2 regions of the Candidatus Hamiltonella defensa 5AT (Acyrthosiphon pisum) genome follow, and region 2 is predicted to be linked to the other one. Evidence: predicted binding sites of a transcription regulator. Region 2 holds the regulator's gene; the other holds the start of a gene.
What was found. The regulator CRP, encoded in region 2, controls carbon source genes, mostly activating them, when cyclic AMP is high. The targets are predictions, from matches to a motif close to ATGTGANNNNNNTCACAT.

Region 1 (4,524 bases), 480 kb from region 2:
TGGTAATCATTGAAGGTACTGCCGTTTTGGTTACTGTCGTCGCCCAAAAAGAGGCCAAACCTGGACAAACATTTTTCCCTTTAAGCGTACATTATCAAGAACGTAGCTATGCTGTTGGCCGTATTCCCAGTAATTTTTTTCGACGTGAAACTCGCCCAAACGAAGGGGAAACTTTAACTTCTCGTTTAATTGATCGCCCTATCAGACCTCTATTTCCTAAAGATTTTTTAAATGAAGTACAGGTCATAGCGACTGTCGTTTCTGTGAATCCGAAGGTGAATCCAGATATCGTTGCCATGATAGGCGCCTCTGCTGTATTAAGCTTATCCGGTATCCCATTTCATGAGCCTATAGGCGCTGCCCGGGTTGGATTTATCAATGGTGCTTATGTGCTTAATCCCACTCCTGAAGAGTTAAAACAAAGTGATTTAAATTTAGTGGTTGCCGGTACAAAAAACGCAGTCTTAATGGTTGAATCAGAAGCCAATATTTTAACTGAAGAGCAAATGTTAGGCGCTATTATTTTTGGTCATGAGCAGCAGCAGATCGTCATTGAAAGCATCAATGATCTGGTGAAAAAGGCAGGTAAATTAAAATGGCCTTTTACACCTAAAATTGTGGATGAAAAATTGAGATCCTGTATTACAGAAGAAGATAAAAAAGATTTAAGCAACGCTTATCTTATTACCGATAAACAAGAACGTTACGCTAAATTGAATGAGATAAAAACAAATATTATTGAAAGGATTTTAAAAGAAAACGAAACTGTAAATGCGGAGCAAATTCAAGATATTCTTTACAATTTTGAGAAAAATCTCGTGCGGCAACGTATCTTAAAAGACGAGCCTCGTATTGATGGTCGTGATAAGGATATGATTCGGGCTTTACACGCTTGTACAGGTATTTTACCCCGTACACACGGGTCGGCATTATTTACTCGTGGTGAAACTCAAGCATTGGTCACAACGACTTTGGGTACCTCGCGTGATCTTCAAACAATAGATGATCTGATGGGCGAACGCTCAGATTCTTTTCTATTTCATTATAATTTCCCGCCTTATTCTGTGGGAGAAACAGGCATGCTTGGCTCACCTAAACGACGTGAAATCGGTCATGCTCGTTTAGCAAAAAGAGCATTGATGGCTGTGATGCCGAATATAGAAGAGTTTCCTTACACTGTTCGGGTGGTTTCAGAAATTACAGAATCGAACGGTTCTTCTTCGATGGCCTCGGTCTGTGGTGCTTCTCTTGCCCTTATGGATGCAGGTGTGCCTATCAAATCTGCCGTTGCAGGTATAGCCATGGGGCTCGTCAAAGAAGAGGATAAATTTGTCGTGTTATCTGATATTTTAGGCGATGAAGATCATCTCGGTGATATGGATTTTAAAGTAGCAGGGACTTCTGAAGGCATTACTGCATTGCAAATGGATATGAAAATTCAAGGTATTACACCTGAAATTATGCAATCTGCTTTGCATCACGCAAAAGCGGCACGTTTACATATTTTGAGTGTGATGAATCAGGTCATTAGTTCAGCGAGTTCTACCATCTCTCAGTATGCCCCTCATATCTACAATATAAAAATCAATCCTGAAAAAATTAAAGATGTTATCGGTAAAGGGGGAGCGGTGATCCGTGCGCTATCTGATGAAACGGATACCAAGATTGACATTTCAGATGATGGCAATATTACTATTGCTGCGTTAAGTCAAAAAAGTGCTGCCTTTGCTCAACAACGCATCGAAGAAATTACAGCCAATATTGAAGTGGGGCGCATTTATCAAGGAACGGTAACCCGGATTGCAGATTATGGTGCTTTTGTTTCGATTGCCTCTGCTAAAGAAGGGTTGGTTCATATTTCGCAGATCGCTGAAGGTAGGGTAGAAAAAGTAACAGATCATTTAAAATTAAAGCAACAGGTATCAGTCAAAGTTTTAGAGATTGATCGCCAAGGCCGTATTCGTTTAAGCATCAAAGATGCTATAGCGGATACTTCTGAACATAAAATAGAAGATACTCCTGTTGATTCCTCTTTCGAAGAATCGCAGAAACAGTAAAAATTTTTTAAATTAATTTAGGGTAGGCGCATTCAATAAAAGCGCATAACAGGGCGCCAAATCAAGTGCAGCTTTTATATCAGAGAGGAGTGCTGTATAATACGGCCCCTTTGTTTCTGATTGTTTGAACGTAATTCTTTTTTAAGGATTGGAGATTTCCTGATAGATTTTAAAAATTTAACTATTTTAAGGATTTAGGAACTCATTTAACACAGACACAAATTTTGATACTGTCTATGAAGCCTTCGATGTGAATTGTCAGGATTGGCACTGATGGGTCAAAAACAGGCGCATTTATTAGAGGGTAAAGCATTAAAAACAAAACTAAATACGCCCCCAACTGATTTATTTTTGTTTTACCCCTAACTATATACCTAACTAGTAGATCATTGTTATTTTTTATAATTTAATTTGAGCCAGTTCACACTTTTCAATGAAAATCATTCCATTTTTTTTCGACAAGTTATGTAGACTGGCCGCCATTTTTAATGAGGCATTTTTACATGACGATTGAGTTACCTATCTCTTTTTCTAAATTGGGGCTGTCCCCATCTATTCTTTCTGCTCTTACTGATTTAGGATACGAAAAACCTTCTCCTATCCAATTGGAATGCATTCCGCATCTGCTAAACGGTTCTGATGTGCTCGGAATGGCACAAACCGGAAGCGGAAAAACAGCGGCTTTTGGTTTACCTCTTTTACAGAATATTAAACCTGATATCAAAGCCCCTCAAATTCTGGTGTTAGCACCCACCCGTGAACTCGCTGTTCAAGTTGCTCAAGCATTAACCAATTTTTCCAAGTATATGAAAGGCATTAACGTATTAGCACTTTATGGGGGGCAACCGTATCACGTTCAATTAAAAGCTTTACGTCAAGGACCACAGATTGTGGTGGGTACCCCAGGGCGTTTATTAGATCACCTAAAACGAGGCACTTTGAATTTATCTTCGTTGACAGGTCTGGTATTGGATGAAGCTGATGAAATGCTGCGTATGGGATTTATAGAAGATGTGGAAAACATCCTGGCTAAAATCCCCGCCGAACATCAAACAGCACTTTTCTCTGCGACTATGCCAGACGCCATTCGCCGCATTACTCGCCGTTTCATGAAAGAGCCAAAAGAAGTTCGCATTCATTCTAATGTCACCACTAAACCTGATATCAATCAAAGTTACTGGCCTGTGTTTGGTATGCGTAAAAATCAAGCTTTAGTTCGTTTTTTAGAAGTAGAAGATTTTGATGCTGCTATTATTTTTGTACGAACAAAAAACGCTACACTGGAAGTCGCAGAAGCATTGGAAGACAGTGGTTATAACAGTGCGGCGTTAAACGGTGATATGAACCAATCTTTACGTGAACAAACTTTAGAGCGATTAAAAGATGGTCGTTTAGATATTTTAATTGCTACTGATGTAGCCGCAAGAGGCTTGGACGTTGATCGTATTAGTCTTGTTGTTAATTATGATATTCCCATGGATTCTGAGTCTTATGTTCACCGTATTGGTCGTACAGGAAGAGCCGGTAGGGCGGGGCGGGCCTTGTTATTTGTTGAAAATCGCGAGCGCCGTTTATTAAAAAATATTGAACGTGTTATAAAACAGCCTATTCCGGAGATTCAGTTACCCAAGGCAGAATTACTCAGCCAACGTCGATTAGAAAAATTTGCCGCTACAGTCAGACAACACATTGAAAGCAGTGATTTGGAAATGTATAAAACTTTGCTGAAAAAATTACGGCCAGAAGAACCATTTGATTTAGAAATGATTGCAGCCGCTTTGCTAAAAATGGCCCAGAGTGAGCGTCCGTTAATTTTACCGCCAGATCCTGTTCGTTCAGCGCGTCGCGAATGTCATGAAAGAGAGGTCCGTTCAACTCATCGCCGGCGTGATTATCGTGACTCGTCTGAACGCCCTTCTTACCGAGAACGACGCGATATTGGAGAAATGCAACTGTATCGTATCGAAGTGGGTCGTAATGATGGTGTAGAGATTCGTCACATAGTGGGGGCCATTGCAAATGAAGGTGATATCAGCAGCCGTTATATTGGCAACATCAGCTTGTTTCCCTCCCATTCGACCATCGAGCTGCCAAAAGAAATGCACAAAAACATTGTGTCTCATTGCACTCGTACACATATTCTCAATAAGCCTATCAATATTAAACTTTTAGGTGATTGTCCGGAGGAGCGACGGGAACGTCGCCCATCATCAGAGAGGCGATCAACTCGTTCACTCAGCGATCAAAATCGTCCGTATGATGCTCAGCATCGTCGTTCATTCGCAGGAGTGGCTCGTTAAAAAACATGACCTCTGGGTCTGATTGATATCCATCCTAAAAAGAGGGATGGCAGCTTGTCAGCCAGGATATTAAGCAGGAGAAAATCCAGACATAATAATCGAAAACTGACAAGAGCCGAGAACTGATAACAAGTGTAATTTCATTATAATTTTGCAACTTAGGTAAA
Region 2 (4,524 bases):
AGTAATCCCTGATCAGGAAGTAACCGCCCCGCAGATTTCAGCGCAGCACGGGCGGGGATACAGGCTTTTAGTACTGCTTTCGTTAGCAATACGCAAACAGGTATCCAAAAAATATTCGCACTTAAATCCGCGCTAAAGTTGAACATCCATTTCGAGGGTTGAAATGGATGTTCAACTTTAGAAAAATCCGCTACAAGAGCTTAGTAAAAAATTCCTCAGGAAAAGGTCGCTCTCTTTAAATAGGGAGGATGATTAAAATAATCAGAGTTTTGTTTACAGTTTTATTCATATGCAAAGTAAGTTGATTAATGATAAAAAATGGCTTGCCAATGAATGAATTGTATGAAATAAGGGCTCTGAGTAAAACGAGATAGCGTTCTCGATTAATTATGGTTTTTGAGCAAGAACTTTTAGGCAAGAACGTAAGTGTTGTAGATTACTTCCCTTCCGGCTTTTTCTCTTAGTGCCTTCAGCAGACCAACAAGGCTCATTTTTTGATTTAAAATACCCGTAGTTGAGTTAAATAATTTAAAGGAAATTTTCAAGATGGCAAAAATTAAAGGTAAAGTTAAGTGGTTCAACGAATCTAAAGGTTTCGGCTTTATTACTCCAGACGATAATAGTAAGGACGTATTTGTTCACTTTTCTGCAATTCAAGATAGCGGTTTTAAAACTTTAGCCGAAGGTCAAGGTGTCGAATTTGAAATTGCGGATGGTCAAAAAGGGCCATCCGCAGTGGATGTTAATAAAATTTAGGATGGTCAAAAAGGGCCATCCGCAATGAATTTGACTGTGCCATATTAATAATCTTCATTGGCATAGGAGATGGTGCTTCGAGGCCGCTCCTGTGCCACCCTCAACGGCGGGTCTGCGAGCTCCTTGTCACATCTTCCCTTCGACGGGTAAAACCGTCACTTCCTAAGCCTAAATGGTGTCTTGGCCTGAGAGATATTTTAACCAGGGATTCAAAACAACAATCGTTTTGCCATGAGCTGAAATTAAATTTTGTCTTTCTAATGTTTTTAAAGCCCGCCCAACTGTTTCACGAGAACAACCTGCCATTTGACCAATTTCTAGACGAGTGCTTTTAATTTGAATCCCATCGGGATGAGTCATGGCATCGGGTTGATGCGCGAGTTTTATCAATGTTTGCCCAACACGTGTCGCCACATCTAAAAATGCCAGTTCTCCTATTTTTTCTGATGTCGTTTTCAATCGACTTGCCATCTGTGCGGATAAACGAATTAATATGTCGGGATTAATTTGGACGAGGGTTCGAAATTTTTTATAAGAAATTTCAGCTAATTCAGAGGGGGTTTTCACTCGTATCCAAGTACCCTGGGGTTGAGCGGCTAAAAATAATCCGATCTCCCCAATAAAATTTCCTCGATTTAAATGAGACAATATGATTTCTTCACCGTTTTGAGACTTCATCAGGGAGATGAGAGAACCTTTTACAATATAATAAAGTGTTTGAGATTCACAATCTTCACTTACAAGATTGATTTTGGGCGGATATGTACGAATATTGCAATGAGAAAGAAACCATTCAAAAGTTGAATCCATTTTTTGCGCTGAGAGCAACATAACTTATATCCTTATTGTAAATGAGGCATTTTTAAATTACTTATTATAAAAACTAATAATACTTTTAATTAGTTTAACATCAAATTCGACAGCTACTTTACCTTGATTTTTATGATTTTCATTAAAATATTTTTAATATCAAATCATTTTTTATTGAAGCAAATTTTGGGATCTTGGCTTTGACTCACCATTTGTGACGCGAACACCATCTTTATTTTGAAAGGAATTGGACATGTTGATTCAATTAACGATCAGTAACTTTACTCTTGTGAGTCAATTGGAAATTGATTTTCAATCGGGGATGACCAGTATCACCGGTGAAACAGGTGCAGGAAAATCTATCGTAATTGATGCCTTAAATATGTGCTTAGGCGGCCGTTCAGAATCTGGAATGGTAAGTTCGAGGGCTCTTCGTGCAGATATGTGCGCTCGCTTTTCTCTAAAGGATAAGAGTTTGGCGATGCAATGGTTAAAAAATCAAGAATTAGACGAAGATCATGAATGCTTACTGCGTCGCACTATTGGTGCTGATGGACGTTCTCGAGGATTTATCAATGGCACACCTGTTCCTCTGTCTCAATTACGAGAATTAGGCCAGCTTCTTATACAGATTCATGGCCAGCATACCCATCACTGTTTGCTGAAACTGGACCATCAAAAACAATTATTGGATGCGTATTCAGCAGAGCACCATTTATTCATAAAGATGAAAAATGCGTATGAAACCTGGCATAACAGCTGCCGACGATCGGCCGAACAAAAGAAAAAAGCGGTGGAAAATGATGCCCGTCATCAGCTTTTGGAATATTATCTTAAAGAACTCAATGCATTGGATCCAAAGCCAGAAGAGTATGAAAAAATAGAAGCGGAGCATAAACGTTTAGCGAATAGAGCTCAATTATTGAAAATGAGCCAAGAAGTTTTACAAGGGCTGTGTGAAAGTGAACACCAGAGTATTTTGAGTCAGCTTTATTTTTCTCAAAAACAGCTGATAGAATTAAGTGCTATGGATCATTACTTTAATGATTTATTAAATATGCTTAAAGAAGCGATCATTCAAATTAAAGAAGTCAGTGATGAAATCCGTCATTACAGTCAAAAAATCAATATGGAACCGGATTGCTTAGCATCATTAGAGCAACATTTATCCAATTATTTAGATTTGGCTCGTAAACATCATGTCTCTCCAGAACGTTTAGCAGATCAACATCAACACTTATTGGATGAACAACAACAATTGATTGAGCAAAATATAGATCAGGAAGATCTTCTTCAAGCAACAGAAAAACAGTATCAGCAAGCATTAGAGATAGCCCATGAATTACATGAAAAACGGCAATTTTATGCTAAAGAGCTGTCTGCCTTAATCACTGAAAATATGCGAAACCTGGCGATGCCCTATGCAAAATTCAGCATTGACACCTATTTTGATCCCAAACACCTCAATATTTATGGTGCGACTCGTGTTGAATTTTTTGTCACAGTGAATCCAGGTCAACCATTACAGCCCCTGATTAAGGTGGCCTCGGGAGGAGAAATATCACGGATTGCCCTGGCAATGATGTTAAGTACTGCGCGTAAAATGGAGATCCCTGCTGTCATTTTTGATGAAATAGATGTGGGTGTCAGTGGATCTACGGCGGCTTTAATGGGTCGCTTGTTGCGACAATTAGCCGCCTCGACACAGGTACTTTGTATTACTCATCTTCCACAGGTTGCCGCTTGCGGGCATCAACATTTTTTATTTAAAAAACAAAGTGATACAATAGAAACAGATATTTATGTTCATTTATTAGATAAAAAAACGCGTCTAGAAGAGCTGGCACGTCTTCTTGGAAAAGGAAAAATAACAAAAAATACACTGGCGAATGCAAAAGAATTACTTGTTATGTAAAACTCTTTTCAAGAGAATCACCTCCACTATCATTACTATTAAGGAATCTATGACCATGTGCTTTAAGATGCTGATCCATCCCATTTTGTTTTTTATGATATTTGTTTCAGGTTGTTCTCGATTTAATCAATGGGTTTATAAACCTGATATCAATCAAGGAAATTACTTATCTCAGAATGAGGTCAATAAAATTCATCAAGGAATGACACAAAACGAAGTGATGTCTACATTAGGCAGCCCTATGTTGACAGACCCTTTTGGTACTCAAACCTGGTTTTATATATTTCGTCAGCAGGTAGGGCATGAAAAAGTAACGCAACAAACTTTAACTCTTAAATTTAATCAATCAGGTCAATTGATTGATATTAAAAATCATATAGCGTAAACATTTTCATTCAAATTCCACCATGATTTCAGATCGGGTATTGACAGAAGCTTTAATGGCGAATTTGAGCGGTTTCAATCGGTCATGAAGTTCATTCGTGGTCTGCATAATATTCGGCCAGAAAACCATGGTTGTGTGCTGAGTATTGGTAATTTTGATGGCGTCCATAGGGGGCATCAAGCATTGCTGGCGCGTTTGAAACATGAAGGGCAGAAACGGCATTTGCCTACTATGGTCATGATTTTTGAGCCCCAGCCCCTAGAGTTTTTTTCACCTGAAAAGGCCCCCCCGCGTTTAACTTATTTAAGGGATAAATTGAAGTATTTGAGTCAAATTAAAATAGACTATGTATTATGCGTCAAATTTGACCCATCTTTTGCTGCTTATACAGCGGATGATTTTATCGCTGAGTTTCTCATTAAACAGTTAGGAGTTCATCTTTTAGTCGTAGGGGATGATTTTCGTTTTGGTAAAAAACGTCAGGGTAATATCAAACTATTAACACAAGCCAGCAAAAAAATTGATTTTCAGATCATCAGCATAGAAGGCTTTTTCTATAAAAGACTTCGTATCAGCAGCACGGTTATCCGTGAAGCGTTACAGAAGGATCAGTTGGCTCTTGCAGAAGACTTGCTCGGTCATCCTTATTGTATTTCTG

Region 1: a site for CRP is predicted at 2,467-2,484, ahead of yrbN (protein YrbN). Genes of this name have one in related genera too.

What each region holds. Positions count from the first base shown of each region.
Region 1 covers NC_012751.1:334,957-339,480, reverse strand. Annotated here, with positions in the region: gene pnp (polyribonucleotide nucleotidyltransferase) at 1-2,057, shown strand, start outside; gene yrbN (protein YrbN) at 2,491-2,571, shown strand; gene HDEF_RS01685 (DEAD/DEAH family ATP-dependent RNA helicase) at 2,561-4,357, shown strand.
Region 2 covers NC_012751.1:819,423-823,946, forward strand. Annotated here, with positions in the region: partial or broken gene HDEF_RS03925 (Fic family protein) at 1-146, opposite strand, end outside; partial or broken gene HDEF_RS13865 (hypothetical protein) at 126-218, shown strand; gene cspE (transcription antiterminator/RNA stability regulator CspE) at 547-756, shown strand; gene crp (cAMP-activated global transcriptional regulator CRP) at 925-1,587, opposite strand; gene recN (DNA repair protein RecN) at 1,820-3,481, shown strand; gene bamE (outer membrane protein assembly factor BamE) at 3,537-3,866, shown strand; gene ribF (bifunctional riboflavin kinase/FAD synthetase) at 3,951-4,524, shown strand, end outside.